Regions from separate parts of the Bradyrhizobium sp. WSM2793 genome, predicted to be linked through region 1. Evidence: predicted binding sites of a transcription regulator. Region 1 holds the regulator's gene; each other region holds the start of a gene.
What was found. Region 1 encodes PhoB, which activates phosphate uptake and scavenging genes when phosphate is short. Its sites were predicted from a motif close to TGTCATNNANCTGTCAT; they were not measured.
Positions count from the first base shown of each region.

Region 1 (10,374 bases):
CGAACAGATCGCCGCTGCGGCCCATGCCGGTCTGCACCTCGTCGAAGGCGAGCAGCAGGCCCTTCTCGTCGCAAAGCTGGCGCAACGCCTTGAGGAAGGTCGGCGTTGCCGAGCGCACGCCGCCCTCGCCCTGGATCGGCTCGATCAGGATGCCGGCGGTGTGCGGGCCGATCGCCTTCTTGACGGCCTCGATATCGCCATGCGGCACCTGGTCGAAGCCTTCCATGGGCGAGCCGAAGCCTTCGAGATATTTTGCAGAGCCGGTCGCGGCCAGCGTTGCCAGCGTGCGGCCGTGGAAGGCGCCTTCGAAGGTGATGATGCGATAACGTTCCGGATGCCCCTTGGAGAAGTGATGATGGCGGACCAGCTTGATCACACCTTCCAGCGCTTCGGCGCCCGAATTGCAGAAGAACACGAAGTCGGCAAAGCTTTCGTTGCAAAGCCGGCTCGCGAGCTTCTCGCCGTCCGGGCTCTGGAACAGGTTCGACATGTGCCAGAGCTTCGTCGCCTGCTCCTGCAGCGCCTTGACCAGATGCGGGTGGCAATGGCCGAGCGCATTCACAGCTACGCCCGAGGTGAAATCGAGATAGCGATCGCCATTGGTCGCGATCAGCCAGCAGCCTTCGCCGCGCTCGAAGCCGAGGTCGGCTCTGGCGAAAACGGGGAGCAAATGCGGCGCTGCGCTGTTAGTCATGATGTCACTTGAATGTTGCGGACGGTGTGACGCGTGCATTGCGCAACGCACCATCGACCGGCCCGGAAAACGAAACGTGCCGCCTTTTAAGGGCGGCACGCGGGACTATCTTATGCTTGGCAAGACGGGTGTCAATGCCGCCCGGAAAGCCTCAGGAAACGCTGAATCCGTAGTCTTGCGGTGCCGATTTTGCGGGTTTTCACCACGGAACATGTGGAAGCGAGTCGGCGGACTCTTGCGCGGGAGTCACGCCATATTGTAGCGTTTGGATTGTCAGATACGACATCTCGTGCAGCGGTTCTGATCCCAAGAGTCCTCTTGTACCGGCGTAAACGTTCGGGCGTCAGTCACGCGCCCGGCGAGCCTTAAGGGATTCTGACGGCACGGGTTTTTGAAGGCTTAGGCAATCGCTGCGAGGCCCCAGGATGGCTGGCGCGTAGCGAGGGAAAGGGTGCAATGACGGTTTTGACCTGGTCCGACGATCGCGTCGAGCAGCTGAAAAAGCTCTGGGAGGCCGGACTTTCGGCCAGCCAGATCGCAGCTGAGCTCGGCAATGTGACCCGCAATGCCGTGATCGGCAAAGTGCACAGGCTGGGTCTGTCCGGCCGCGCCAAGAGCCCTTCATCGGCAGCGCCCCGGCCGCGCAAGGCGCGTCCCGCGCAGCACATGATGCGGGTGACCCGCCCCATCGCGCGCGGCAACACCGCGCTGGCGCAGGCCTTCGAGGTCGAGGTGGAGGCCGAACCCGTCACCTACGACAACGTGGTGCCGATGGGCCAGCGGCTGTCGCTGCTCGAGCTCAACGAGGCGACCTGCCACTGGCCGGTCGGCGATCCCTCGAGCCCGGATTTCTTCTTCTGCGGCGGCAAGGCACTGTCCGGCCTGCCCTACTGCGCCCAGCACTCGCGCGTGGCGTATCAGCCGGCGGCGGATCGCCGGCGCGCGCCGGCGAAGCCGGGTCCGCGCTGAGTTCGCGGAATTCTCTGATCGTCAAGACTGCAGCCGTCACACGATGACGGCTCCACCAACTCGGTGTCATCCCCGCGAACGCGGGGATCCATAACCACAAGGCGCAGTTGTCGCGCGAGATGGTCACTCCGGGTCTTCGCCAAACCACTGCCTGTGGTTATGGGTCCCTGCTTTCGCAGGGACGACGCCGGAGAATGCGGCGGCGGCCCGCCAAAGCCAACGCCAGCAAACCTTACGTCTGCTCCGCCTTCGCGAAGCGGTCGTCGAGCGCGTAGCCGGCGCCGCGGACGGTGCGGATCGGGTCCTGCTCGCGGCCGAGATTGAGCAGCTTGCGCAAGCGGCCGATATGGACGTCGACAGTGCGCTCATCGATGTAGATGTCGCGACCCCAGACGCTGTCGAGCAGCTGCTCGCGCGAGAACACGCGGCCGGGATGCTCCAGGAAGAACTCCAGCAGGCGATATTCGGTCGGGCCGAGATCGATCGGCCGGCCCGAGCGCGCCACGCGGCGCTTGTCGCGGTCGAGCTCGATGTCGCCATAGGCCAGCACTGTCGCGAGCCGCTCAGGACTGGCGCGCCGCAGCAGGCCCTTCACGCGCGCCAGAAGCTCCGGCACCGAGAACGGCTTGACGATGTAGTCGTCGGCGCCGGTCGCAAGCCCCCGCACCCGCTCGCTCTCCTCGCCGCGCGCGGTGAGCATGATGATCGGGAGCTGCTTGGTGTCGGGCCGGGTGCGCAGGCGGCGGCACAGCTCGATGCCCGACAGGCCCGGCAGCATCCAGTCGAGCACGATCAGGTCCGGGATGTGCTCCTTGAGGCGGGTGTCGGCGTCGTCGCCGCGCATGACCGTCTCGACGTCATAGCCGTCGCCTTCGAGGTTGTAGCGAAGCAGCTCGGTGAGAGCTTCCTCGTCCTCAACCACCATAATGCGTGCGCCCATCGGGTCGTCGCTCCTTCAAGTCTTCAGGTATTCGGGACCGTCGTGGCGAAGGTGGTCATGTCGCCCTTCGGCCGCTTGTCGGTGATCGCCTGGCCCTCGATCATGTAGAACACGGTCTCGGCGATGTTGGTGGCGTGGTCGCCGATCCGCTCGATGTTCTTGGCGCAGAACATCAGATGGATGCAGAACGAGATGTTGCGCGGATCCTCCATCATGTAGGTGAGGAGCTCGCGGAACAGCGAGGTGCAGATCGCGTCGACCTCCTCGTCGCCCTTCCACACCGCCATCGCCGCCGGCAGGTCATGCGCGGCATAGGCATCCAGCACCGACTTGACCTGCTGCTGCACGAGGTCGGTCATGTGCTCCAGGCCGCGGAACAGCTTCAGCGGATGGAAGTCGGTCTCCAGCGCGGCGACGCGCTTGCCCATGTTCTTGGCGAGGTCGCCGATGCGCTCGAGGTCGGTCGCAACGCGCATGGCGCCGACGATCTCGCGCAGATCCACCGCCATCGGCTGCCGGCGGGCGATGGTGAGCACCGCGCGTTCCTCGATGCGCTTCTGCAGCGCGTCGAGCTCGGCGTCGATGGTGACGACGCGCTGGCCGAGCGCGACGTCGCGGCGGATCAGCGCGTCGACGGAATCGACGATCATGCGCTCGGCGATGCCGCCCATCTCGGCGACCAGGCGGGTGAGCTCCTGGAGGTCGGTGTCGAAAGCCTTTGCGGTATGTTCAGTACCCATGTCGCGTCTCCTCAGCCGAACCGGCCGGTGATGTAATCCTGCGTGCGCCGGTCGCTCGGCGACGTGAAGATCTTGCTGGTGTCGTCGAACTCGATCAGCTCGCCGAGATACATGAAGGCGGTCTTGTCGGAGACGCGCGCCGCCTGCTGCATGTTGTGGGTGACGATCGCGATCGTGTAGTTCTCGGACAGTTCCTGGATCAGCTCCTCGACCTTGGCGGTCGAGATCGGATCGAGCGCCGAGCAGGGCTCGTCGAACAAAATCACTTCAGGACGCACCGCGACGGTGCGGGCGATGCACAGGCGCTGCTGCTGGCCGCCGGAGAGCGACAGGCCGGAGGCGTTGAGCTTGTCCTTGACCTCGTTCCACAGCGCGCCGCCGCGCAGTGCCTTCTCGACGCGGTCGTCCATCTCGGACTTCGAGATCTTCTCGTAGAGGCGGATGCCGAAGGCGATGTTCTCGTAGATCGTCATCGGGAACGGCGTCGGCTTCTGGAACACCATGCCGACCCGGGCGCGCAGCAGATTGAGGTCGAGCCTGGGGTCGAGGACGTTGGTCTGGTCCAGCATGAGCTGGCCGGTGGCGCGCTGGCCCGGATAGAGGTCGTACATCCGGTTGAAGATGCGCAGCAGGGTCGACTTGCCGCAGCCCGACGGGCCGATGAACGCCGTGACGCGGTTGGCGCCCAGCGTCAGGTTGATGTTCTTCAGCGCGTGGTGCTCGCCGTAATAGAAATTGAGATTGCGCACCGTCACCTTGGCCGGGGCTTCCGGCAGCGGCTGCGAGGCCAGATGAGCGTTGGAACTCATGGATACGGACAGGTCGGTCATTTTGCAGTCCTCTCGGCGCCGAGGATGCGCGCGCCAATGTTCAGGGCAAGCACGGTGAGCGTGATCAGCAGCGCGCCGCTCCAGGCGAGCTGCTTCCAATAGGCATAGGGGCTCTGGACGAAGTTGTTGATGGTAACCGGCAGGTTGGCCATCGTCTTGTTCAGGCCGAGGCTGAAGAACTGGTTCGACAGCGCGGTGAAGAGCAGCGGCGCGGTCTCGCCGGCGACGCGGGCGGTGGCGAGCAGCACGCCGGTGATGAGGCCCGACCGGGCCGCACGATAGGCGATACGCTTGATCACCAGCGAGCGCGGCAGGCCGAGCGCCGAGGCCGCCTCGCGCAGGGGATTCGGCACCAGCAGCAGCATGTCCTCGGTGGTGCGCAGCACGACCGGGATCACGATGACGGCGAGCGCGAGCGCGCCCGCGATCGCGGAGAAGCCACGCATCGGCACCACCACCGCGCCATAGATGAACAGGCCGATGATGATCGAGGGCGCCGAGAGCAGGATGTCGTTGATGAAGCGGATCACCGAGGTCAGCTTGTCGTTGCGGCCGTATTCGGCAAGGTAGGTGCCGGCGAACAGGCCGAGCGGCGCGCCGATGCCGACGCCGATCAACGTCATGATGATCGAACCGACGATCGCGTTGCGCAGGCCGCCTTCGGTCGAACCGGGCGGCGGCGTATCCGCGACGAAGATCTGAAGATTGAGGCCGGCCAGGCCGTTGAAGAGCAGCGTGACCAGGATCAGCGCGAGCCAGGTGACGCCGAAGGCGGCCGCGGCGAAGCAGAGCCCGCGGATGACGATATCCTTGCGGCGACGACGCGAATAGATCGGATTGAGCGCCATGACGTTACTTCCCCGCCTTCTTGTCCAGCCGCATCAGCATCAGCCGCGCTGCGGCCAGCACGAAGAACGTCAGCACGAACAGCAAGAGGCCGAGCAGGATCAGGCCGGACTGGTGCAGGCCGTCGCTCTCGGCGAACTCGGATGCGATCGCCGCCGAGATCGTGGTGCCCGGCGCGAAGATCGATGAGGAGATGCGGAACGAATTGCCGATGATGAAGGTCACCGCCATTGTCTCGCCGAGCGCGCGGCCCAGCGCCAGCATGACGCCCCCGATGATGCCGACGCGGGTGTAGGGGATCACCACGCTGCGGACGACTTCCCAGGTGGTGCAGCCGACGCCGTAGGCGGCCTCCTTCAGCACCGGCGGCACCGTCTTGAACACGTCGACCGAGATCGAGGTGATGAAGGGCAGCACCATGATGGCGAGGATCAGCGCGGCGTTGAACGTGCTGAGATAGGACGGCGGACCTGCGAAGATCGCGCCCAGCACGGGCACGCCGTCGAAGATCCTGATCATGAAGGGCTGGAAGGTATTGGCCAGGAACGGGCCCAGCACGAAGAAGCCCCACATGCCGTAGATGATCGAGGGAATGCCGGCGAGCAGCTCGATCGCCATGCCGATCGGGCGGCGCAGCCATTGCGGGCAGAGCTCGGTGAGGAAGATCGCAATGCCGAGACCGACGGGAATGGCGATCAGCATCGCGATGAAGGAGGTGACGAGCGTGCCGTACATCGGCCCGAGCGCGCCGAGCACGGGCGGATCGGCCGATGGCGCCCAGCGCTGTGTCCACAGGAAGGAGAAGCCATATTCCTTCATCGCCGGGAACGCGCCGACGATCAGCGAGACGATGATGCCACCGAGAATGAGGAGCACCGAGATCGCGGACAGCCGCGTGATCCAGTAGAAGGTGACGTCGCCGAGCTTGAACGCGCTCAAGGCCTTGGCGCGGTCATACGGTCCGGCGTCGTCGATTACATCGCTCTGAACGGCCATTTCTGCCACGCCGATCCCCTGTGCCCGATAATATACGCTTGTTGTCAGTCTTTTTGTCGGTCTCGCGCTCCGGACACGGCATGACCGATCCGGAGCGGAAGTCTTGCGGGTCCCGGCTCTCGCGGAGCGGCACGCTGGACGATGCTTCATATCGCCAGGGCCGCACCGCGTCCGGGACGCGAGAGCCTTACTTAGCTCTTGATCTCGGCAGCCCAGGTCTTCTCGATCAGGGTCACGACGCCTTCGGGCATCGGGATGTAGTCGAGTTCTTCAGCCGCCTTGCCGCCGCTCTTGAAGGCCCAGCGGAAGAACTTGATGGCTTCCTGCGAGGCCGCCTTGTCGGTGGCGTCCTTGTGCATGAGGATGAAGGTCGCCGCCGTGATCGGCCAGGACTTCTCGCCGGGCTGGTCGGTCAGGATGACGTAGTAGCCGGGCGCCTTGGCCCAGTCGGCGTTGGAGGCGGCCGCCTGGAAGGCTTCGACGGTCGGCTGCACCGGCTTGCCGGCCTTGTTGACGAGACCGGTGTAGGTCAGCTTGTTCTGCTTGGCATAGGCGTACTCGACATAGCCGATCGAGTTCTTGGTCTGGCTGATGTTGCCCGACACGCCTTCATTGCCCTTGGCGCCGACGCCGACCGGCCACTCGACCGCGGTGCCCTCACCGACCTTGCTCTTCCAGTCCGCGCTGGCCTTGGAGAGGTAGTTGGTGAAGTTGAAGGTGGTGCCCGAACCGTCCGAGCGGCGCACCACGGTGATGGCGTCCGAGGGCAGCTTCACCTTCGGATTGAGCTTCTTGATCGCGGCGTCGTCCCACTTGGTGATCTTGCCGAGATAGATGCTGGCGAGCGTCTCGCCGTCGAACACCATCTCGCCGGGCTTCACGCCCTCGAGGTTGACGACGGGGACGATGGCGCCCATCACCATCGGCCACTGGACGAGGCCGTCCTTCTCGAGCTGCTCGGCCTTGAGCGGCGCGTCGCTGGCGCCGAAGGTCACGGTCTTGGCCTGGATCTGCTTGATGCCGCCGCCGGAGCCGATCGACTGGTAGTTCAGACCGTTGCCGGTCTCCTTCTTGTAGGCGTCAGCCCATTTGGAATAGATCGGGAACGGGAAGGTGGCACCGGCACCCGTGATGTCGGCAGCGAAGGCCACCGTCGTCGATGCGGCGAGCAAGCCGGCAGCGACCATGGTTTTGATGAAATTCATGCTGGTCTCCATACAGGGGAGCGAAGCGCCAACCGCGCCCGATCGCGCTCCCCGCGCCGCCCCTTTAGGAGCGGTCGGCTGTGCTTTTACGAAGGTTTCGTGACAGTCGGATGACACACTCAAGCGATTGAAATCGCTTGTGTTTCAGGCTTAAACTAAAGTCTTAGCCTGGGGGAAACAGGCGGTGAAAGTGGCACCCTGACGGGGCACGCTTTCGATCAAAAGCCGGCCGCGATGGCGGTTAAGAATATGTTTCACCAGCGATAATCCGAGCCCGGTGCCGCCCTGCGAGCGACTGTCGCCGACGTCGACCCGATAGAACCGCTCGGTCAGCCGCGGCAGGTGCTCGGGCGCGATGCCGGGGCCGAAATCGCGGACCATGATCCGGATTTCCTGAGTTCCATCAGTGGCTGCGGCTGAGGTCAGCGACACGATGACGCGTCCGCCGGAGGCACCGTATTTGAGCGCGTTCTCGATCAAATTCTCGAACAGGCGGAGCAGCTCCTCGCGGTCGCCCGCGATCATCACCGGTCCCTCGGGCAGATGGATCTCGACCTCGACCTGGCGCTCGCGCGCCAGCGGCTCGAGCCCGTCGGCGACCTGGCGGATGATCGGCAGCAAATCGACCAGGGTGTCGGGCCGGACGTGGGCCGACAGCTCGACCCGCGACAGCGACAACAGATCGTCGATCAGGCGCGCCATGCGGGTGGCCTGGTTGTGCATGATGCCGAGGAAGCGCTCGCGCGCCTTGGGATCGTCCTTGGCCTGGCCCTGCAGCGTGTCGATGAAGCCCGACAGCGCGGCCAGCGGCGTGCGCAGCTCGTGGCTGGCATTGGCGACGAAGTCGGCGCGCATCTCCTCGACCCGGCGCAGCGGCGTCTGGTCGTGGAAGGTCATCAGCATGCATTTGTCGGCGCCGCCGAAGCTGGTCGGCACCGGCACCGGCGTGATCATGAGCTCCAGCCAGCGGTCGACCGGGACGTGGTCGAGATAGGTGGCGCGCCGCGGCTCGGTGGTCGCGATCGCCTCGCGCAGCGCGGTGATGATCTCCGGCGAGCGCAGCGCGAACTGGGCCAGCTCGTTCCGGCGCAGCGCCGGCGCGAGCTGGGCGGCGGCGGCATTGAGATGGATGACGCGGCCGGCGCGGTCGAGCAGCACCGCCGGATCCGGCATGCCGGCGACGACGGCGGCCACCGCCGCGCTCTCGACCGGGTTGATGCGCCTGACGTCGTCGCGCGAGGCGGCTGGATCGTGCAGCCGCCACGGGATCAGCGCGGCCGCCGCGATACAGAGGAACACGATCGCGGCGTGCAGCGCCGACAAGTCGCCGAGCGAGACGACGACGGACAGCGCCAGCGCCGCGGCGATCAGGATCACGGTCGAATGCCGCAGCCGGTCGGACCAGGGCTGCGCGGAGGGAGAAGATGGGGCGTCGATCGCCATCGGGGCGGACTTCTCCTGGGGCTTGTCTGAAGGCCTGTCAAATAAGGCTTGGCGCCGTCAGGCACCGCTGTCGCTGCGCTCTCTCACATAAGCGGCTTCACGCGCGGGGCCGGGGTCGAGCTTGAGCGCCGCCTGCTGCAAGCGCTTCGATCGTGCGCCGATGATAACTTCGCGAAACGTCAGCAAGATTACAGATATGACGAAGGGCGACAGATAATAGAGGACGCGGAACAGCAGCATGCCGCCCAGAAGTTCCTCGCGATCCATCTGCCAGAGACCGACCAGCATGGCGGCGTCGAACACCCCGAGCCCGCCGGGCGAGTGGCTGGCGAAGCCGAGCAGGGTGGCCGAGACAAAGATCACCGCGACCACCACGAAGCCGAGATTGGGCTCGTCCGGGACCAGCACGTACATCGCGAGCGCGCAGAAGCCGAGATCGACGATGCCGATCGCGATCTGGAGCAGCGTCAGCGGGCCGCCCGGCAGCACCACGGTCCAGGGCCCGCGGCCGACCACGCGCGGCTGGGTCCAGACCCAGACCACGTAGCCGACCAGCCCGACGATGATCATCAGCGCCAGCGTCCGGTTCAGCCATGGCGGCAGCTGGTCGATCGAGGCGGCGGCCTCCGGATGATAGGAGATGCCGAGGCCGAGCACGGCGGCATTGCCGAGCCAGAAGGTCAGGCCGGCGAGGAAGCAGATCTTCGCGACGTCGATCGCGTTCAGCCCGTAGGCCGAATAGATGCGATAGCGCACCGCGCCGCCGGTGAAGACGGATGCGCCGACATTGTGGCCGATCGAATAGCTGGTGAAGGCCGCGAGCGCGTTGATGCGATAGGGCACATGGGCATGGCCAATCGCGCGCACGGCGAACAGGTCGTAGAAGGTCAGGGTGAAATAGCCCGCGGTGACGAACAGCGCCGCCATCGCGATCTGGGTCGGCTCGGTGCTCTTGATCGCTTCGAGGACTTCGTTGAAATCGATGCCTCGCAACATGTGGTAGAGCACATAGCAAGCGATGCCGATGACCGCGACGCTGATCACAACGCCAAGCTTATGCAGGACTTGCTTCTGGCGCAGAAACGACGTCGCCCTGCGTATGGCTTCCAGCATCTAGACCTCGAACAACGCTTCAGCGGCCAGGGTGGCCGGCGAACAGGCGGACGACGCACTGGCACTCAACGAACCCTCGCCGCCGGCTCCGGTATCGCGCATGCCCCCTGCCCCTCCACTAGCGCGTTTTGGGACGAAGTGGAATTCGCCAATTCGAACAAAAACACGTGCATTCAATATTTTAGGCAGGGTTGCGGGCTCCTGATGCACGGTTTGGCGCCTTCGGCGGCAGGACTTGAGGCGAATCTCCATGGCGATCCTGCGCAGGTGCCATGAAGTTTTGATGATTTCGGCCGCACAATGTTCCTTCACGCCTTAAGCCGACGTCAATCTATGGACCGCGCCCGCCTGTTGAAAGAGGGGGCAATCCCGGCGTCCGTCCGACGGGTTGTCCGATGCGCCGGAAGGTCGCGGGCCCCGGGCGCAGCCTCAAGGCGCGGTCAAATAGCCGCGGCCATGGGCTGCGGCCTGATCCTCGAAGATCGCCATGGCCGTGGTCATCCGCCTGAAACCCAGGCGTTCATAAAACCCTTCCTTGCCCGGGACGGCGTAGAGGATGATCTTGCGATGGCCGCGGCAACGCACAAGCAAACGCTCG
Region 1 is NZ_KB902771.1:213,273-223,646, reverse strand. It holds gene A3AS_RS0107145 (aspartate aminotransferase family protein) at 1-694, opposite strand, end outside; gene A3AS_RS0107140 (GcrA family cell cycle regulator) at 1,151-1,663, shown strand; gene phoB (phosphate regulon transcriptional regulator PhoB) at 1,896-2,603, opposite strand; gene phoU (phosphate signaling complex protein PhoU) at 2,627-3,343, opposite strand; gene pstB (phosphate ABC transporter ATP-binding protein PstB) at 3,355-4,173, opposite strand; gene pstA (phosphate ABC transporter permease PstA) at 4,170-5,021, opposite strand; gene pstC (phosphate ABC transporter permease subunit PstC) at 5,026-6,015, opposite strand; gene pstS (phosphate ABC transporter substrate-binding protein PstS) at 6,207-7,220, opposite strand; gene A3AS_RS0107105 (ATP-binding protein) at 7,371-8,663, opposite strand; gene A3AS_RS0107100 (lysylphosphatidylglycerol synthase domain-containing protein) at 8,721-9,776, opposite strand; gene A3AS_RS0107095 (GNAT family N-acetyltransferase) at 10,206-10,374, opposite strand, start outside.

Region 2 (10,374 bases), on a different contig from region 1:
CTCGGCATCCGTGACTCGGTCGAGACGCAGAAACGTTTCGTGCAAGGCTTCGTGGGCGAAATCGGCCGATCCTAACCGGCGCGTAAGCTTCCGGATCAGGCCTTCATAGTTCTCGACCAACTGCCCCCGCAGCCGTATTCGATTGCTATCAGCCACGTTTCACGTGCCCAACATACTCTGGTATTTCCGGCGCAAACATTGCCTACGCAACTACTGCAAAAGGTTCGGAAGGTCGTAGCGTTGCCGGGCTACACATTTATGACACAAGGCGCGAGCGACGACATCGCGTCCGGCCCGCCACTGCACGAATGCCTGTCCATCGCCCAAGCACGGACTTCATGACGGGTCAAAACTCGAGCTCCAGATGAATATTGAGCCGATCCGGCAGCTCGGGCGGAATCGGCGGCAGCGGCTGGGCTCGCCGGATGGTCTCGATCGCCTCCTTGTCGAGCAGCAATTGACCCGAGCTCGTCCGAACCCAGACGCCGAGTAGCGTACCATCCCTGGCCATGGCGAACTGCGTGACGACCGTTCCTTCAAGGTGCATCGCGCGCGCCGCGTTGGGATAGCGCTGATAGCGCGAAACGTGCCGAAGCAGCGACTGCTGAAATTTGATGGCGGCGCTGCTGGCAGGTCCGCTCACGGCCGACGGCGTCGACATGACATTTGAGGGCGGAGCGTCTCCGGGCGTGAAGCTTCTCGCTTTCGGGACCGGAACGGGATCGTCGGATGGCGTCGGATTTGGATCCTTCAATGGCGTATCGGCGCTGCTGGCGACATTTGCCGTTTCCGGTTGAGAATCCGAAGCGACTGCTATCGGAACGGCATCGGGCCGCGGAAGCAGCTGAACCTGCACGATCGCAGCCGACTGTTGTCCCGGAGAGCCGGCTGGCACTTGCATCCTGATCCAGTAAACGCCGCCCACGAAAAGAACGGCCGCCAGGGCGGGAATACCCAGCAGGCGATAGAACTCTCCCGATGGCGAGGCGGCATCCAGGTCGTCGTCTCGATAGGATCCAAAGACCGCCGCTCGTCCCTTCTCGTTTCCGGGGCGGACATCGCTGTCGCTCATTGCAGGGACTTCACCATGATGACGACGCGGACCGGCTGTGGCGTATTCGCTGGCGCCGGCCTGCTGATCGTCAGGCCCCGAAGCGCCGCCGACACCGCAAGATCCCGTTCATGGTCCCCGGTCGAGCGGAATAACTCGGTGCGTTCGATCGTGCGCGCGGGATCGATCCAGATATCCAGCACCGCGCGATAATTGCCATCGCGCGTCCTTGCGTTCTTTCGAAGTGCATTCTGAATGTCCATCTGCACTCTTTGGCTATAATCCTGCAATCTGGCGGCGTCGTCGGCATCGCCGGTCTGACGCACGCGCAATCTTCCCAGGAACAGGTCCGATGTTGCGAGCGGAGCCGCCGGAGGTGCATAGCCGACACCTTCTGCGCTGGGAAGAGCAAGCGTGATGGCGTCGGGACGAATATAGCGCACCTTCAGCTCCGTGCCCGCGAGCAGCAGGTTCAGCGCTTCATCGGCGGCATACGTTCCTTCAACCGCGACCGACGTTCGACCGACCGCGGAGTTGCTTTCATAGAGCACTTGAATGCCGGTGATCTGTCCATAGGCTTGCAGCGCGCCAGCCAGGGACTGTGCCGGAATGCGGAATGCGATCGGCCTTTCCGCACGCGCCACCCGGTCTTCTTCCGCGGCATTGGCGCCGAGGATGACCGTCATCAGCCAGGCGGGCAATAGCACCAGCAAGCGGAACGCGGCGCGGCGACCGCCTCGAGGACCGTCGGCATCCGACGCCGCGACGCCATGCAATGTAACTGCTTTCATCGTGCTGCTCTCGTCGACCAGAAACCGCACTTCGGCTGTTTGGATCGTTGAAGCGCGGGCGATGCCTCCTCTATATCGTTTGCATGACAGTGATCTAACCGGTGCATCCGGCCGGGTGGGGCCCCACCCGGCCGATCGATACGAACCGGCACGACCGGACGTCGGACCCGGATGCCTGCCCGGGCCCTGCCTTAGAGCGACTCCTTGCGCCCCAGCCGCTGCAACAGCACGGCTCGCTCGTCCTCCGTCAGGTTCTTCAACTGCTCGGCCGTGAACTCGCCATTGCCGAGCACGCGGAACATGCCGTTCGGATCGTAGCTCTGCTTGTCGGGCGCCCGCCGCTTCTCATCGTCGCCGGCGTCGGGCTGAGGAGACTGACCGCCGCCGCCACCACCGTACCCGAGAACTTCGACGATGATCACCGACGGCCGATCCGAAGATCCCTGCTTGGTCACGTCCTTCACGGCGTCATTTGCAGCCTTGTCCTTGGTATCGATCGCGATCGGCGCAGTTTTGACCTCCGCCTTCGGCACTCCTTTGCTCTGGCCCGACACCTGGATGTTGTCCACGTTGACGACGAAGCGCGCCGCAATGAGGATGTCGCCGCTGACGCGGATGCCGGCGTCGCCGGCATTCACGGTACCCTGGGGAGCGATCAGGTTGACGTCACCTTCCGTCACCCCGGTGAAGCCGATGATCGTTCCGATGCCGCTTCCGGAGATATCGGCCTTCTCGAGCACGCGCGTGACGGCATCGAGATCGGTCTGGATCTCCGGTGCCGACGGCACGCGTGCGGTCTTGGCGCCGCGGCCGGCGTCGATGTCGCCCTGCGTCGACCAGATGATCTCGTTGCCGCCGGCAAAGGTCAGGATACGCGAGCGGTTCACGGTGACGCTGTCGCGCGCAAAGAGGTCGATGTCGCCCGGTCCCAGTGTGACGAGGCCGAACTCCACCGGCGCCGGCTTGCCGAGCGCAGCAACTTGCAGGCCGCCACCGGGGGTCAAGACCTCGATGCTGCCGCCCGACATGGTGCGGAACTTGGCATTTCCGGTCCTGACGTCGCCCGCCCAGTCGCTGCCCGGGAACAGCGTCTCGATCGCGGCATAACCGCGATTATAACCGCCATTGCGTGGCTTACCGCTCGTGTCGGGTGTGTTCTGGTCATCGCCTGCGGCCCGTAGCTCCTGCATGTAGACCTGCCGAACGAAGCGTTCGCGCACCAGCATCGGCAGGGTCTGGAATTTGGTCCAGGCATCAAGCGGAGACAGCTTCTCGCCGGTCACGTCCTCCACGAAGGAGACGATGCCGGTGCGGGTCCTGTGCGGCCCGGAGGAACGTTGCTCGAATGCGTCGGTCAGATAGAGCGGTACCACCGTGCCGTCCGCCAACGTGGTCTTGAGATAATCGGGCATCTTCCCGATGTTTGCCGGATCGAGATAGACCGCCAGGAACGCATCATAGGATGGTTGCTTGCCCTTGAGGCCCGCCATCACGGTGATCGCCGCGCTCTGCTGAGGCAGGCCGAGGATCTGCGTGAAATCCTTTGGCCGGTTGTTGGAATCATATTCCTGATTGCCTGTGCTGAAGATCGCCAATTCCGGCGCGTATACGTCACGGCCCGCGCTCACCTGCATTGCGCCCGGTCCCTGGACAAAGATCGAGCCTCGCACCGGGCCGCCGATGATGTCGTTGCCGGCCTCGAGTAACGACACGTCGGTCGGATGAACGTTGCGCAGTGAGTAGTTGATGTTGCGGATATCCGTGCCGGCACGGAACCAGGTCTGCTCGTTGGCCATGACGCCGGCCGTGAGGATCGAGCCGCTCTGGGTTATTAGCGTTCCAACGATCGATCCGTTCAAGGCATAGACACGGCTCGGCTCGTAGTCTGCCTCGTTCGGCAGATGGTCGGGATTGCGAAGGTTGTACAGATGCAGCGTGTGGCCGGCGATATTGCTGGCCGGCGCGGAGAAGGGATTGACCAGGACGTTGTGGAGCCCGCTCAGGGTGTCCGGCGAGGAACCGCCGAGGTTGACCGGAGAGGAAACGGTGCCTCCCACAGGCTCGAACGGTGACGGAATCATCTCAAGCGCAGCGCGGGACATGACGATTTCGCCGACGAGGACGTCGTTTGCGGCGAGAAGCCGCAGCTCCGGATTTCTGCTCGGCATCGTGTACAGCGTGCTGTTCAGCACGGAGCCGTTCAGCGCCGTGACGCGCGTTTTCGACGGATAGATATTTGCGGCCAACGAGTTCACATTCGCAAACACCTGCAAGGCCGGCGTCGTTATGTCCTTGGACAGATATGTCGACTGCCCGACCAGGATCACGTCTCCGCCCGTCGATGTCAGGTTGAGCGCGGTGCGCTCGCTTTGACTGCTCATGAACGTCAGTTCGTGGGACATCCCCTTGCCGACCAGAAGTGGATCGAGGACCGTTTGCAGCCGCAGGTCGCCTGCGGTTCGCACGTCCAGGGTTGCGTCACCGAGCGACAGGATCGGGGCGATCGGATAGGTGACGATTTGCGTCCCTACCAGCGCCTTGACATCGCGCCCGACCGCAAATTCGCCAGCGGTAATCGTTCCGGCTCCGCGCCCGATGTAGTAATAGCCGGCGCGAACAGCGCCGCCCGCCTCAACGGTCATCGCGCCGCCGTTGCGCAGTTCCAGGAGCTTTGCCTCCGTCGTGGAGCGCCCGCCCCGCACACGGCCATTGGTCGGCAGCGCGACCGTCAGATTGTTGAGATCGCCATCGGCGCGGACCTCGACATTGCCGCCGCCGAGCGCGCCGACCCCGCGCAGGAAGTTGGCGTAGTCAATCCACCAGGAGCTTTGTTGAGCCGGCATCTGGCCGTAGGCGGAATGAGCCCAGGGACCGAAGACGTAGGCGTTATCCGTCGCTCCCTGCCGGTTTAGCCACTCCGAATAGTGCTGCATCTGCGAGCGGTCTGCCGGCAGGGCCACGTCGATATTGCCGCCGACCGCAACGGCGAGATGGCCGCCGCCCACCCCGTAGGTCGCGTTCGCCGGCGCGGTGGTGAAATCGTTGAACGCGGCAAGATCGCGCCGGCCGGCGGTATAGATCGAGGCGCCGCCCTTGAGCTGCAGATCGCCACGCGCCGCGATGCTGACGTCGCCGGTGCCGGTGCGAACCATGGTGATCGGATTGACGGTGGTCGTGGTCGGCCCGGGCTTGGTCGTCGCATAGAGCGAAGTGATGGTCGCAAGATTGGGGACGATCTTCGTCAGGTAGAAGTCCTTGAAGGTCGAGTACTTCGTGATGACGTTGAGGCGGCTACCGCCGCTGGCGGCCGTGCTGGTCCATCTGAAGTCGGCCTGTGGTTGCGCCGGATTGGTGTTCAGGCCCTTCGCGGCGGCATAGTTGTTCCAGAGGTCGAGCACGTAGCCGTAGGCTGGATCCGTCGGCAGACCGAAAGAAATCTGCGCGCTGGAATTGCTGTTGAGACGGGTGCCAGAGGTGGACTCCAGGCTCGCAGGCCAATCGGCGGGATTCATCGTCGTCGAACCAGGCGCACTGCCCGCGCCAAAGCTGGCAACCGAGTCGACAAGAGCGGTCGCGGCGACGGAATTCAGGCCGCTGACATAGGTGTAACCCGCCTGCTCGCTGAGCGTGATCTTGCCCGTCGCGCCGCTGGCGAGGCGCGTCGGGTCGGCGCTTTCGCCCATCGGCGTGGCGCCCGCGACGAGCCCCAAGCTCCAGGACGGCACCGCCACCCTCGAGCCGTCCGGCTCGGTGATGGAGGGGAACAGGACCGAATAAGCGAGCGCATTCGGCGCACTTGCGCCCGGCGAGTTGGCCTCTGCGCTATAGGGAACACCGACCAGCGTGGGCGGCGCCGTCACGGTTTCGGTCTTCCTCGTGCCGACCGTCGCAAAGGTGATACCGGCATAGACTGAAGGGTTGGTTGTGCTCGCGCTGTCGTAGGGCGAGAGATTGGACGTGGTACTGGTGCGGCCGACGTTGAACACCATGCTCAGGTTCGTCGAGATGGTGCCTTTGGCGGCGACGTATGTCGAATCCAGCGGGTTGGCGAACTGGAAGAAGCCGTCCGTCACGCTGCCCTTCAGATCGATATTGCCCCCGGCGCGCATAGTCAGGACGCCCGGCTCTCCGAGAATGCTGCCGCCGGTGCGATAAGCCATGGTCGTATGGTCACGGAGCAAAGCGCTTTCCTTGCCGGCAACCACATAGGCCTTGCCCAGTACCGGCTCGATCGCCATCACGCCAGCCGCGAGCGCCGAGGCCTGATTGACCACGCCTGCGCCGAGATTCCAGTTACTCTTGAGCACGATGTCGCCGGAAAAATTGAGCTCCATGCCCGCGCGCGCGTGGAAGTTCGACTGGCTCGTCAGTGAGCCAAGATCCGCATAGCCGGCACTGACGTCGAAGTCGCGCACGAATTCGACCAGCGTGCCGGCGCCGTAATCTGCCAGCACATTGAACTTGCCCGCCGCGGCCTTCGTGAGATCGAGTTCGGCCTGGCCGCCGCTATTGACGGTGACGCCGACGAAGCGCGGATCGGATGCAAGCGTCGCAAGGTCGAAGCGTTTGTAGCCCTCCAGCACGATCTCGCGCGCGCCGTTGATCGTGCCGGCAAAGCTGACATTCACCTTGTCGGCCCCTGGCTGCTCGATGACAGGCGCACGCAGGGTGACCTTGCCGCCTTCGCCGCCCGCCACGTCGATCACGCCGCCCAATACCCGCAGCACGCCGTTCGAGATTCCGAGTGTGACCCGGCCGGAGCCGAGCCCGTCCACCGTGTCGGTCGCACCTGCCCGCAGCAGCGCCGCATTCGTCACGGTGAGACCCTGGCCGCCATAGATCGAGATCGAGCCGCCATAGGTCGCACGCGCGTCGATCGAGCCTGCGACGGTCACCGTTCCCTGATCGGCAGCCAGCGCGAATTCCTCGGCCGTGGTCGCACCGTCGAGCGTGACGTCGCCGGAACGAATCCGGAAGCTGCGCGATTTGGTGAAGCCGGCACCATTCAGGCGCTGGTTGAGCCCGCCGAAATCCGACAACGCGGCGATGTCGAGCGAGAAGGAGCCGCCGCGTTTGCCCGAGGCGGCCCTGGCATTGATCGTGCCTTCCAGCGTGACCTGGCTGCTGTCCTGTTCGATCGCGAGCGTGCCCGCACCGCCACCGATGGGACGTCCTTCGGAGTCGCGGGCCGAGCCGAGGTCGAGGGTCGCGCCGGACGCGAGCAGCACCGAGCCGCCGCGGGCCCCCAGCGAGATGGTTCCGGCATCGGCATATTCGGACACGTCGAAGAACTTCTTCTCGAAGCCCCCGACGTCGATCCGCGAACCCGCCGCGAGATTGACGTTGCCATTGGTGGCGTTCAGCTTGACCGTTCCGCCAAGCGCGTCAATGCGTCCGGCGAAATCGACGGCGCGGCCGGTGAGCGTCCAGCGGGAGCCGAGGCTGTCCTGGTCGCGCGCAGGGCTAGCCGTCCCGTAAGCGGCAACCGTGAGGATTCCGGTCGTGGTGACCGACTGCTGGCTGCCGCCCCGGCCGGTCATGACCGGCGCTGACAGAGTCACCGCCGCGCCGGCGACATCGAGCGAGCCCTTGCCTTCGCCGGTAATGCGTGTCGTTCCCGTCAGCACGATGGTGTCGAAACCACGCAGTGCCTTGGCGCCCTCACCCAGGGTCAGCTCGGTTGCCGTGAGCTTCAAACTGCCATGACCGGCGCCAACCGGCTCGCTGAACGTGCTCGCCGTATTTTCCAGCACAACCCGATTGCCGTTCACCGCGATCTCGCTGTTGCCACGGCCCACCAGCCCTGCGGCATCGAGCGTCACGGCCTTGAGGCCCGACAGGTCCACTGCGCTGTGGAAATCGATGGTTGAATAGCTGCGCAAGGTCAGGTGCTGGGTGTTGTTGAGCGCGGCCAGTGCCGCGGCATCGAGCACCAGCCCGCTGCCGCCGCCGAAGCCAATCCGGCCCGAAGCCAGGGACAGCGCTGCGCCCGTCAGGCTCGCCTGGGTGACGAGCGCGTTCCCCGTCGCGTCGATCAGAAGACTCTTGCCGCCGTCGAAGGTGGCACCGGCACCGATCGTCACCCGGCCGCCAACAGTCGTATCGACGTTCTTGCGGCGGACCCGCACCGCGTCGCCGTTGGACAGGCGGATCAAAGCACCCCAGTCGCGATCGGACGCCTGCGGGGCCATCACGAGATCGCCGGCGCCGGTCGGCGCCTCGCCGCGCGCGACGATGACGCTGCCTGCGGAGACATCGATCGTGTCGCTTGCGGCCAGGATGATCTCCGGTCCCGTCAACGCCGAATTTGCACTGTTGCGCACGACGATGTCGTGAGCCTGCACATCAACACGCAGACCGCCGACGTCGCCGCTGCGGAAACCACCGACCAGCAGGCTGCCGGCGCCGAAGCCGGACAGAGCAGCGGCATCGATGACCAGATAACCATCGGCCCGCAAAGTGCCGGCGCTCTGGTCGGCACCCAGGATTGCGATCTTGTTGGCGGCGATATCGACCAGGCCGCCGCGGGCACCCGCTGCGGCCTGAGAATGCAACTCGCCCTTCAAGATCAGGTCCTGCGTCGCCTTGAACACAACCGAGCCGCCGTCGACCGGCAGACGCGGCGTGACGATCTGCTGACCCGTGAGCCGATACTGCGTCAGCTTGAACGCATCGGAGGCGAAGAAGGTGTTGGCGAAGGCTTCATTGTACTCGCTGTATTGCCTTAGCACAGAGCCCGACATCACGCGCCACGCGGACGACTGCTGGTCGCGGCTGCCGTCGAGCGCATTGGCGCGATAGCCGGACACGACCGCCGTGCCGTCGGCCATTACCGCGGACGTCGTCGCCCGGCCTGTCGAACCGGCGACTGCCTGGATCGCATAAGCGCCCGGAAGCATCGCGTAGGAGGCGGGCAGCAGCGTGTACCAGCCTGCCGGCAATCCGCTGCCGGCGTCGAGCCAGATGCGATCTCCGCTGCGGATCGACGCCGAGCTGGGCGCTGTCGCACCCGCGAAAGCCGGCATGACCGCGAACAGGCCCTGAAGCGCCAGCATGTCGTGTGAGCCGCCCGGTCCCGGCACGTGCTCCCATGCCATCAAGTCGCCGCCACCCTTGATGTTCACCACCGATCCGGGGGCGAGCTCGACCGTCGGCGCCTCGAGCGTCACGCGCTTTTCCGGCAGGCTGGCAATGGTTGTCGGCAACGGCCCGGTCGTCACCGTCCAGTTTTCGTTGTTGCTGAGAGCACCGTAAGGCAGCACGAGGCCGTCGCCGGTCACCGAGGTGACGCTGCCGGCGCCGAGGGTGAGGCGCTGGCTGGCCTTGAGCGTGATCTGGCCGAACGGCGCGCGCAGGGTGCCGTTCTGCTCGATCGTCGGCGCTTCGAGCGTCAGTGTCCCGCCGGCCGACAGCGCCAGACCGGGAGTTCCGTTCTGCTGCACGATGAGTTTGTCGCTGGCCCTGATCGTCGCGTTGATCTGCGAGGTGGGATAGATCTGACCGGCCTTTACGATCAGCGTGCCGTCGACGTCCAGGAACGCGGACTGGCTGACATTACTGTGCGTCAGCCGGATGTCACTCGCCTCGAGCACCGTTCGTTCGAAGCCGCGGATGTTTGCCTGCACGATGTCGATCACGGACCCGGCCAGCGTCAGCGTGCCTGCGCGCACCGGATTGCTCGGCGCCAGGCTGAACAACGAGATGTAAGGCGCAAAGAACCGCGAGCTGGCGCCGTTGCCGTTGATCAGGGATCCCGTGATCGAAATCGAGCCGCTGAAGGCGAGGTCGACACCATCCAGCCGTGTCGTCGACGGGAGAACGAGATCGGCGAAGCCAGCCCCCTGCAGGCTCGAGCTGCGCACGACCAGACCGGACTGGGAAGCCGCCGTTTCGGACAGGATTACGGTCGACAGCGCAGACGCCAACGTCACCTTGCCGCCACGTGCGCCACTGCCCCCGCTCTGGCCGCGCCAGGCTCCCTGCACCAAGCCCTGCTGGGCTTTGACACTGATCGAACCGCCATTGCTGGCGAGGGTGACTGGCGCGAACTGGTGGTCATTCGACTCGATGTCGAATTCGCCACTGACACCCGCGACGTCGACCAGCGAGCCGGCTTCGAGTGCGACCGTGGCCGCCTCAAACGCAACCGAGCCGCCATTGCGTACGACGCCGCTGCGGCGTCCCTTGACGTCGATTTCGCCGACTGCCGTACCGCGCGCGACGATCGCGCCAGTATTTGCCACAACGATCGATCCCGTGCTTGCAGCAAGATTGATCGTGCCAGCCAGGGCCTCCACCCTGCCGGCAACAGACAGTGTACCGGTCGAAGAACCGAGCAGGGACAGCGCGATCGTGCCGCCGGTGTCCGTCCGCACCGTCGCTCCCGCGCCGACCGTCACGGACCTGCCGCTGAGCGAGAGCGACGTCGGCTTGAGCGCCAGGCGCTGCGACGGCGACAACACGGCGAGCGGGCCCATCTCGCCGATCGACGTGCCCGTGCTGAAGCCCGAGACGTCGATGCCCCTGAGATCA
Region 2 is NZ_KB902790.1:21,253-31,626, reverse strand. It holds gene A3AS_RS45440 (RNA polymerase sigma factor) at 1-156, opposite strand, end outside; gene A3AS_RS48800 (energy transducer TonB) at 347-1,072, opposite strand; gene A3AS_RS0122970 (STN domain-containing protein) at 1,069-1,872, opposite strand; gene A3AS_RS0122965 (filamentous haemagglutinin family protein) at 2,034-10,374, opposite strand, start outside.
Region 2: A3AS_RS0122970 (STN domain-containing protein) is a predicted target of PhoB. The motif match lies at 1,915-1,931, and genes of this name have one in related genera.

Region 3 (10,374 bases), on a different contig from region 1:
GAACTCGGTCTTGTTCTTGACCTCGCCCTCGACCGTCGAACCGGTCGGGTGACCTTCGACGAAGACCTCCCAGGGGTTGCGCATGGTCTGCTTGAGGCCGAGCGAGATGCGGCGCTTGACGGAATCGACTTCCAGCACCTGCACTTCGACTTCCTGCGAGGTCGAAACGATCTTGCCGGGGTGCATGTTCTTCTTGGTCCACGACATCTCGGAGACGTGGATCAGGCCTTCGATGCCCGGCTCGAGCTCGACGAACGCACCGTAGTCGGTGATGTTGGTGACGCGGCCGGTGAAGCGGGCCTGCAGCGGGTACTTGGCTTCGATGCCCTGCCACGGATCGTCCAGCAGCTGCTTCATGCCCAGCGAGATGCGGTGCGTCTCGTGGTTGATCTTGATGATCTTGACCTTCACGGTCTGGCCGATCGAGAGCACCTCGGTCGGGTGGTTGACGCGCCGCCACGCGATGTCGGTGACGTGCAGCAGGCCGTCGATGCCGCCGAGATCAACGAACGCACCGTAATCGGTGATGTTCTTGACCACGCCGTCGATGACCTGACCCTCTTCGAGGTTCTGCACCAGCTCCTGACGCTGCTCGGCGCGGGTCTCTTCGAGAACCGTGCGGCGAGACACGACGATGTTGCCGCGGCGGCGATCCATCTTGAGGATCTGGAACGGCTGCGAGTTGTTCATCAGCGGCGCAACGTCGCGGATCGGACGGATGTCGACCTGCGAGCGCGGCAGGAAGGCCACGGCACCGTCGAGATCGACGGTGAAGCCACCCTTGACCTGGTTGAAGATGACGCCGTTGACCTTCTCGTTGTTCTGGAACGCCTTCTCGAGCTTGCCCCAGCTCTCTTCGCGGCGGGCCTTGTCGCGCGACAGCACGGCTTCGCCGAGCGCGTTCTCGATGCGATCGAGGAACACTTCAACCTCGTCGCCGACCTTCAGTTCACTGTCACGGCCGGGGCCGGAAAATTCGCGCAGGGCGACGCGGCCCTCGGTCTTCAGGCCGACGTCGATGACGGCCATGTCCTTTTCAATTGCAACAACCTTGCCCTTGACGACGGAGCTCTCCTGCAGGTTGCCACCTGCGAAGGACTCGTCGAGCATCGCGGCGAAATCGTCGCGCGACGGGCTATAGGTATCAGCAGAAGTCGAAGCCATTTGTTCTCCAGTTGCGGATGTCGTGCCGGCCGTTGGGTTCATGGGCGCATCGCACGCGCAGTGTCGGAAGGTCCGCAAGACCTTCGAGCGACCGCTCGCTGCTCCGGCCTGAGAGGCGGAACAGCGGAAGCGGGCCGGCTGAGGCCCGCGCGTTCGATACGTGGAAATCTTGTGTCCGGAGCCTGGATCGCGTCGGCCCCAAACAGGGGACCGAGGTATCGACCTCAAAGAGCGGGAGCGGGCACTTCCTCCAATGACGGCGGCGGCTTAACCCCGCGACCGGCCCGCTCGGACGGCCTCGATAATGTCGATGGCGGCCCGGACGCCGCCTTCTATATCCAGTTGGGAGTTATCTAGCAAGTAAGCATCGGCGGCCGGTTTCAGGGGGGCAATCGGCCGGTTCTTGTCGCGTTCGTCGCGCTGGATGATGTCGGCCAGCACGGCGGCCTCGTCGGCCTCCTCGCCCCTCGCCTTGGCCTCCATGGTCCGGCGGCGGGCCCGGACTTTTGGGTCGGCGACGACGAAAATCTTCACGTCGGCATGCGGGCAGATCACGGTTCCAATGTCCCGGCCGTCCAGCACCGCTCCAGGTGGATCGGCGGCGAATTGCCGCTGAAAATTGACCAGGACCTCGCGAACCCTCGGGATCGCCGAGACGATGGAGGCGCCCTCTCCGGCCTTCTGGGTCTTCAGGGCCGGATTGCCGAACTTCTCGGGATCGAGTTCCAGCGCCGCGGCGACCGCAGCCGCCTCGTCCCGGAGATCGTGACCGGACTGCATCAGGGCATAGGCCACCGCGCGATAGATCACGCCGGTATCGAGATGACGGTAGCCGTAATGGTGGGCGAGACGCTTGCCGAGCGTCCCCTTGCCCGAGGCCGCGGGTCCGTCGATGGCGATGATCATGAAAACTCGGCCCCTAGCGAACGCATCATCGGAATGAAGTCCGGGAAACTGGTGGCGATGAAGGCGGTGTCGTCCACGGTCACCGGCTGATCGGAGGCGCAGCCCATCACCAGGGCGGACATCGCGATGCGATGGTCCATGTGGGTCGCGACAGTGCCGCCACCGGGGACGTGACCGCGGCCTTCGACGATCAGATCATCGCCGGAGACCTCGACCTTCACGCCATTGACGCGGAGCATGGCAGCCGTGGCCTCAAGGCGATCCGATTCCTTGACGCGCAGCTCCTGCAGGCCGCGCATGATCGTCGTGCCCTCGGCGAAGGCGGCTGCCACCGCCAGCACGAGATATTCATCGATCATCGAGGGCGCGCGCTCCGGCGGCACCACGACGCCGCGCAGCTTCGAGGCGCGCACGCGCAGCTTCGCCATCGGCTCGCCGGCGTCCCCGCGAACTTCGCTCTCCTCGATCGAGGCGCCCATTTCGCGCAGTGTGGTGAACAGGCCGGTGCGCAGCGGATTGGTCATGACGTCGGACAGGACGACGTCGGAGCCCTCGACGATCAGCGCTGCGACCACCGGGAAAGCCGCCGAGGAGGGATCAGCCGGCACCACCACATTGGCGCCGTGCAGCTCGGGCTGGCCTTTGAGCGTGATACGGCGGCCGTGCACGCCCTCCTGTGCCGAGGCGATGTCGGCACCAAAATGCTTCAGCATCAATTCGGTGTGGTCGCGGCTGGCCTCGGTCTCAATGACCGTCGTGGTGCCGGGGGCGGCGAGGCCCGCCAGCAGCACCGCCGATTTGATCTGGGCCGAGGCGACGGGGGTCTTGTAGGTGATCGGCAGTGGATCGCGCGCGCCCTGGAGGGTCAGGGGCAGACGGCCGCCTTCACCGCCGGAGATGACCTTGGCGCCCATCTTTTCCAGGGGATCGAGGATCCGGCGCATCGGGCGGCTGCGCAGCGAGGCGTCGCCGTCGAAAACAGCCGAGATCGGGCAGCCGGCGACGGCGCCCATCACCAGCCGGCAGCCGGTGCCTGAGTTCCCGAAATCCAGTGGAGCCTTGGGCTGGGCGAAGCCCGCGACGCCGACGCCCTGCACCTTCCAGGCAAAATCGCCGGTCCGCTCCACGGTGGCGCCCAGTGCCTGCATCGATTTGGCGGTGTTGAGGACGTCCTCGCCCTCCAGCAGGCCCGAAATCCTGGTCTCGCCGACCGCGAGCGCACCGAGGATGAGGGCACGGTGGGAGATCGATTTGTCCCCCGGCACCCGTACTTTCCCGGTCAGGGGCCCGCTGGCGCGTGCCTGGAGCGGCCTCGTTTGGTCGGAATGGGTCACGATTGTGTCCTTGGATGCGCCCTCAAGGGGGCTGGGCGCAGGTACCACATGGTCAGCGCCCCGTCACGGGCATGTCGTTCTCCCGTAATGCGCTATTGACAGCGGGCCGCCAACTAGCCAAGTGAAACACCGCTTTTCAGACATTCCCAGGATTCCTGCCGTGGCCAAGTCCGAACTCGGAACCAAACGTATTTGCCCGACCACGGGCAAGAAGTTCTATGACCTCAACAAGAATCCGGTGATCTCGCCCTATACCGGCGAAGTCGTGCCGATCGCCCCGGTCGCGCCCGCGCGCATGCCCCGCGGCGCCGAAGCCCGGCACGCAGCGACGGCGGACGCCACGCCGGAGCCGGCAGAAGTCGAGGAGGTCTCGCTCGAGGAGGCCGACGCCGAGGAGAACACCGGCAAGGTCAAGGCCGCCGTGCCCGAATCCGAGGACGATATCGAGGTCGATGAGACCCTCGATGACGACGATGACGATGATTCGACCTTCATCGCCGACGAAGAAGAGGGCGATGAGGACGTGACCGACATCATTGGTGATGTCGGAGGTGATGAAGAGACTTGAGATCAGCCCTGATCTGTGAAAAAGGGTGCACCGCGCGAGTCACCAGGACTCGCCGGTGCGGGTGATCCACCAGGATCCCCGCAAGGACTAAAGGGGCCATAGCTCAGCTGGGAGAGCGCTTGCATGGCATGCAAGAGGTCGGCGGTTCGATCCCGCCTGGCTCCACCAGCCTTCGCTGGCTTCGCCAGCTTCGGCTAGGCAAGCCTGGGGAAGTCTCTCGTAGCGAAGTGAGCGAAGGCTGCCCCGCCATAGCCCGAAGGGCGTCGGCGGGCTCAAGCTGATATCCACGCTGCATCGAAGCAACACGCTAAACGTGCCTTGAAGCTGCTATCCTACCCTCCGGGGAGGAAGCAGAATGAAATACGTCTATATCCTCGAAAGTCTCGATTCCGAGCACTTCTATGTCGGCATCACGGATGATTTGCGGGCACGCTTGGCGAAGCACAACGCAGGCGAAGTACCGCACACCTCCAAATTTGGACCTTGGCGAATTAGGACCTATTTCGCCTTCGACGACGCTGCACGCGCTGTTGCGTTCGAGCGATATCTGAAATCTGGCTCAGGACGCGCTTTCGCAAAGAAGCATTTCTGATCGCCGAACCCCCTACTCCCCGATCACCGCATTCAGCCGGTCCCGTAGCGCGACGATCTCGTCCTTCATCGTGACCAGTTCCGACACCGAGCAGTCCGACGCCGCCAGGATCGACTGCGGCACGCTGCGGGCTTTTTCCTTCAGCGCATGGCCCTGCGCCGTCAGCGCGATCAGGACCTGACGCTCGTCTTCGCTCGAGCGGGTGCGCTTGACGAGATGGGCGGCCTCGAGCCGCTTGAGCAGCGGCGTCAGCGTGCCCGAATCCAGGAACAGCCGCTCGCCGATGTCCTTGACCGGCACGTCGTCGCGCTCCCACAGCACCAGCATCACCAGATATTGCGGATAGGTCAGGCCGAGCCGATCCAGCAGCGGCTTGTAGACGCGGTTGAAGGCGTGCGCGGCCGAATAGACCGCGAAGCAGATCTGGTTGTCGAGGCGTTGCGGATCGAGGGTCGATAGCTTCCGGGGCATGGAGAATCTCACGGGATTTCCTTCCATTCTGGGGCCGGCGGGCGGCATATTCAATTGCGAACAATTAAATGTGAGCCATGCTAATTTCAATTGCGCACAATCAAATTGTTTGCGATACAGAGCGCACCCCAACCGGAAGACCCGAGGAGACGACAATGTCCGTGAACGTCCTTTACAAGACCAGCGCCAAGGCCACCGGCGGTCGTGATGGCCATGCTGCTACCCTCGACGGCGCGCTCGACGTCAAGCTCACCACGCCGAAGGAGCTCGGCGGCGGCGGCGGCGCCGGCAACAATCCCGAGCAGCTGTTTGCGGCCGGCTATGCCGCCTGCTTCATCGGCGCGATGAAGTTCGTGTCGTCGCAGGGCGGGCCGAAGGTTCCGGCCGATGCCTCCGTCACCTCGACCGTCGGCATCGGCCCGCGCTCCGAGGGCGGCTTCGGTCTCGACATCGATCTCGCCGTCTCGCTGCCGGGCCTCGCCCGCGCGGAAGCCGAGGCGCTGGTCGAGAAGGCGCACCAGGTGTGCCCGTACTCCAATGCCACGCGCGGCAATGTCGACGTTCGCCTGACGGTCGTCTGATCGGCGGTGCGGAATGGCTGGCCCGGGATCCCCCTCGGGCCGGCCGCTTCCGCTGATCTGCCAATCCTGATTTGCCATGCCGCGGCATGCGGCCGGCAGTGCATACGCCCCTACGCAACAGGCCATTGCTGGCTTGTGCGAACCTCGCTAGGCCTGTGACCAAATATCGACACAGGGGAAGCGAAGGCATGAGTTCTGAAGCCGCCAGTTCTGAAGCCGCATTGGGCGCAATGAGCGGATTGCGCGTCATCGATCTCACGCGCGTGCTCGGCGGTCCCTACTGCACCCAGATCCTCGCCGATCACGGCGCCGACGTGATCAAGGTCGAGCCGCCCGCGGGCGACGAGGTGCGTGAATGGGGCCCTCCCTTCCACGAGGAGGACGCGGCCTATTTCGTCGGCATCAACCGCAACAAGCGCTCGATCGGCCTCGACCTCGCCTCCGAGGGCGGCCGTGCCGTGCTGCTCAAGATGCTGGAGACGGCCGACGTCCTGATCGAGAATTTCAAGCCGGGCACCCTGGAGAAATGGGGCATCGGCAACGACGTGCTCAGCAAGAAATTTCCGCGCCTCGTGCATTGCCGGATCTGCGGCTTCGGCGCCGACGGCCCGCGCGGCGGCAATCCCGGCTATGACGCCATCATCCAGGCCATGACCGGCATGATCGCCGCGACCGGCTCGCCCGAGAGCGGACCGATGCGGATCGGCGTGCCCTTGGTCGACATCACCACCGGACTTTATGCCGCGATTGGCATCCTGATGGCACTGTCGGAGCGGCAGCGCTCGGGCAAGGGGCAGTTCCTGGAGACGACGCTGTACGAGACCGGCCTTGCCATCATGCATCCGCACACCGCGAATTATTTCATGCATGGAAAGCCGCCGTCGCTCACCGGCAACGAGCATCCGAACCTCGTGCCTTACGCGATCTTCCCGACCAAGACCGACAACATCTTCATCGGCGTCGGCAATGACGGCACCTTCCGCAAGCTCGCCAAGGAGATCGGCAAGCCCGAGCTCGGCACCGATTCGCGCTTTGCCCGCAACAAGGACCGCATCGCCAACCGCGAGGCGCTGCGCGCAGAGCTTGCCGCCGTGTTCAGCCAGCACGAGGCCGAGCCGCTGTGCAATCGCCTGCTCGCCGCGGGCCTGCCCGCAGGGCCCGTGCAGAAGATCGACCAGGCGCTGACGAATGCGCACACGATCGCGCGCGGCGATATTATCGAGAAGGACTGGTACAAGGGCGTGGCCTCGCCGATCCGGCTCGACCGCAGCAAGCCGAGCCTGCGCCGGCTGCCGCCGAAATTCAGCCAGCACTCCCAGGAGGTGCTGGGCGAGTTCGGCTACTCCAAGGCCGAGATCGACGCGATGGTCGAGAAGGGCACCGTCTGCGGTCCCGAGCGCAAGCGCTAGGTGGCTCTCCCGCTTGCGGTGGGTGCCTCCGCAACGGGACAATCCCCTAGAGGATAGAACCCTCACCCGCGCCTTCGGCGCGACCTCTCCCGCAAGCGGGAGAGGTTTTCGAGCCCGCAGCCTGATCGCCTGCCTCACATCAATGCCGCACTGCGGCGCGACCACGCAGGTGCACCGCGAACCCATGCGGCCGCCCATGCCGTCTTCGCCTATTTGCCGGCTTCCCTTTTCCAGCGCTTGCCGCTTTCGTTTCGGCCGCTTACACAGTCATGTGAACGTCATATGGCGCTGCTAGCGCAAGCGCTTCTTTTGACGGCCAAGGGAGGTTTACTTGATGGCTCTTCGACACTTTGGGGCGGCTGCCGCATTTGCACTCACGGTTGGCATGACGGCCTCGCCGGCGCTGGCCGTGACGGAAATCCAGTGGTGGCACGCGATGACCGGCGCCAACAACGACGTCATCGTCAAGCTCGCCAACGACTTCAACGCGTCGCAGAGCGACTTCAAGGTCGTTCCGACCTACAAGGGCAATTACGCCGACACCATGAACGCGGGTATCGCGGCATTCCGTGCCGGCAACGCGCCGCACATCATGCAGGTGTTCGAGGTCGGCACCGCCACCATGATGGCTGCGACCGGCGCCGTGAAGCCCGTCTACAAGCTGATGGCCGAGGCCGGCGAGAAGTTCGATCCCAAGATCTATCTGCCCGCCATCACCGGCTACTACTCGACCTCGAAGGGCGAGATGCTGTCGTTCCCCTTCAACTCGTCGTCGACCGTGATGTGGGTCAATCTCGACGAGCTGAAGAAGGCCAATGTCGCGATCCCGAAGACCTGGCCCGAAACGTTCGAGGCCGCCAAGAAGCTGAAGGCTGCCGGTCATGACACCTGCGGCTTCTCCGGCTCCTGGGTCACCTGGGTCAATCTCGAGCAGCTCTCCGCCTGGCACAACGTGCCGCTCGCCAGCAAGGCCAACGGCCTCGACGGCTTCGACACCAAGCTCGAGTTCAACGGGCCGCTCCAGGTCAAGCATCTCGAAAACCTCGTCGAGCTCCAGAAGACCAAGGTCTACGACTATGCCGGCCGCACCAACACCGGCGAAGGCCGCTTCACCTCGGGCGAATGCCCGATCTACCTGACCTCGTCGGCCTTCTTCGGCAACGTCAAGGCCCAGGCCAAGTTCAACTTCACCGCTGTGCCGATGCCGTATTATCCCGAGGCAAAGGGCGCGCCGCAGAACTCGATCATCGGCGGCGCTTCGCTCTGGGTCATGGGCGGCAAGCCGGCCGATGAATACAAGGGCGTCGCAAAATTCCTGACCTTCCTCTCGGACACCGATCGTCAGGTCTACATCCACAAGGCCTCGGGCTATCTGCCGATCACCAAGGCGGCCTATGAGAAGGCCAAGGCCGAGGGCTTCTACAAGGACCAGCCCTATCTCGAGACCCCGCTGCTCGAGCTGACCAACAAGGAGCCGACCGAGAACTCGCGCGGTCTGCGCCTCGGCAACATGGTCCAGCTGCGTGACGTCTGGTCGGAAGAGATCGAGCAGGCGCTGGCCGGCAAGAAGACCGCCAAGCAGGCGCTGGATGCCGCCGTCGAGCGCGGCAACACGATGCTGCGGCAGTTCGAAAAGACCGCCGTCAAGTGAGGCGATGAGCGGCAGGCCGGTCCCCCGGCCTGCCGCTTTCGGCGGACACCATGCAAAAGCAAGCCATTTTCCAATCCAAGCTATTGCCTTACGTGCTGGTTGCGCCGCAGCTCGCGATCGTCCTGCTATTCTTCTACTGGCCGGCCCTGCAGGCGGTGATCCAGTCCTTCCTGCTCCAGGACGCCTTCGGCCTGTCGACGAGCTTCGTCTGGTTCGAGAACTATCTCGATCTGTTCAGGGAGCCCGCCTATTTCGAGGCGATCCTCCGCACCTTCTTCTTCTCGTTCGCCATCGCGGTCTCGTCGTTGTCCTTTGCGCTGCTGCTCGCCGTCATGGCGGACAAGCCCCTGCGCGGCTCGATGCTCTACCGCACCCTCTTGATCTGGCCCTATGCGGTGGCGCCGCCGGTCGTCGGCGTGCTCTGGATCTTCATGCTGCATCCCTCGCTGGGCGTTATCGCGCGCTACCTGCGCGCGCTCGGGATCGACTGGAATCCGCTGCTCGATGGTGACCAGGCGGCAACGCTGATCATCCTCGCCGCCGCCTGGAAGCAGATCTCCTACAATTTCCTGTTCTTCCTCGCCGGCCTGCAGAGCATCCCAAGAAGCGTGCTCGAAGCCGCCGCGATCGACGGTGCGCGCCCGATGCGCCGGTTCTGGACCGTGACCTTCCCGCTGCTGTCGCCGACCATCTTCTTCCTGCTGGTCGTCAACATCGTCTACGCCTTCTTCGACACGTTCGGCATCATCGACACCATGACCCGCGGCGGTCCCGGCAAGTCGACCGAGACGCTGGTCTACAAGGTCTATTCCGACGGCCTGCTCGGCGGCAATCTCGGCAGCTCCGCGGCGCAATCGGTGATCCTGATGGTCATGGTCATCGTGCTGACGGGCATCCAGTTCCGCTTCGTCGAACGCAAGGTGACCTACTGATGGTCGAGGAAGAGGGCTTTCGGCGCTACGTCGCGCACATCATTCTCTGGATCGGGATCACGATCGTCGCCTTCCCGGTCTACATCGCGTTCGTCGCCTCGACCCAGGACAACGCGCTGATCGCGAACGGGCAAATGTCGCTGCTGCCGGGCGGTCATTTCTTCGAGACCTATTATCAAACCATCTTCGTCGGCACGAGCGGCTCGACCCGCGAGCCTGTCGGCAACATGATGCTGAACTCGCTGGTGATGGCGCTGCTGATCGCCGTCGGCAAGATCGCGATCTCGATCATCTCGGCCTATGCGATCGTGTATTTCCGCTTTCCGTTCCGGATGCCGATCTTCTGGATCATCTTCATCACCCTGATGCTGCCGGTCGAGGTCCGCATCTATCCGACCTACAAGATCGTCGCCGATCTGCACATGCTCGACAGCTATGCGGGCCTCGCGCTGCCGCTGATCGCCTCGGCCACCGCGACGCTGCTGTTCCGCCAGTTCTTCATGACGGTGCCGGACGAATTGCTCGAGGCCTCGCGCATCGACGGCGCGGGTCCCTTGCGCTTCTTCTGGGATACGCTGCTGCCGCTGTCGCGCACCAACATGGCGGCGCTGTTCGTGATCCTGTTCATCCTCGGCTGGAATCAATATCTCTGGCCGCTGCTCATCACCACCCGCGACGACATGCAGACCATCCAGGTCGGCATCCGCAAGATGATCACCACCACCGACGCGCTGACCGAATGGCCGATCGTGATGGCGACCGCCAT
Region 3 is NZ_KB902851.1:45,405-55,778, forward strand. It holds gene rpsA (30S ribosomal protein S1) at 1-1,164, opposite strand, end outside; gene cmk ((d)CMP kinase) at 1,432-2,070, opposite strand; gene aroA (3-phosphoshikimate 1-carboxyvinyltransferase) at 2,067-3,404, opposite strand; gene A3AS_RS0142190 (TIGR02300 family protein) at 3,565-3,972, shown strand; tRNA gene A3AS_RS0142195 (tRNA-Ala) at 4,065-4,140, shown strand; gene A3AS_RS0142200 (GIY-YIG nuclease family protein) at 4,328-4,564, shown strand; gene A3AS_RS0142205 (MarR family winged helix-turn-helix transcriptional regulator) at 4,577-5,035, opposite strand; gene A3AS_RS0142210 (organic hydroperoxide resistance protein) at 5,191-5,616, shown strand; gene A3AS_RS0142215 (CaiB/BaiF CoA-transferase family protein) at 5,805-7,025, shown strand; gene ugpB (sn-glycerol-3-phosphate ABC transporter substrate-binding protein UgpB) at 7,360-8,676, shown strand; gene ugpA (sn-glycerol-3-phosphate ABC transporter permease UgpA) at 8,727-9,608, shown strand; gene ugpE (sn-glycerol-3-phosphate ABC transporter permease UgpE) at 9,608-10,374, shown strand, end outside.
Region 3: ugpB (sn-glycerol-3-phosphate ABC transporter substrate-binding protein UgpB) is a predicted target of PhoB. The motif match lies at 7,291-7,307, and genes of this name have one in related genera.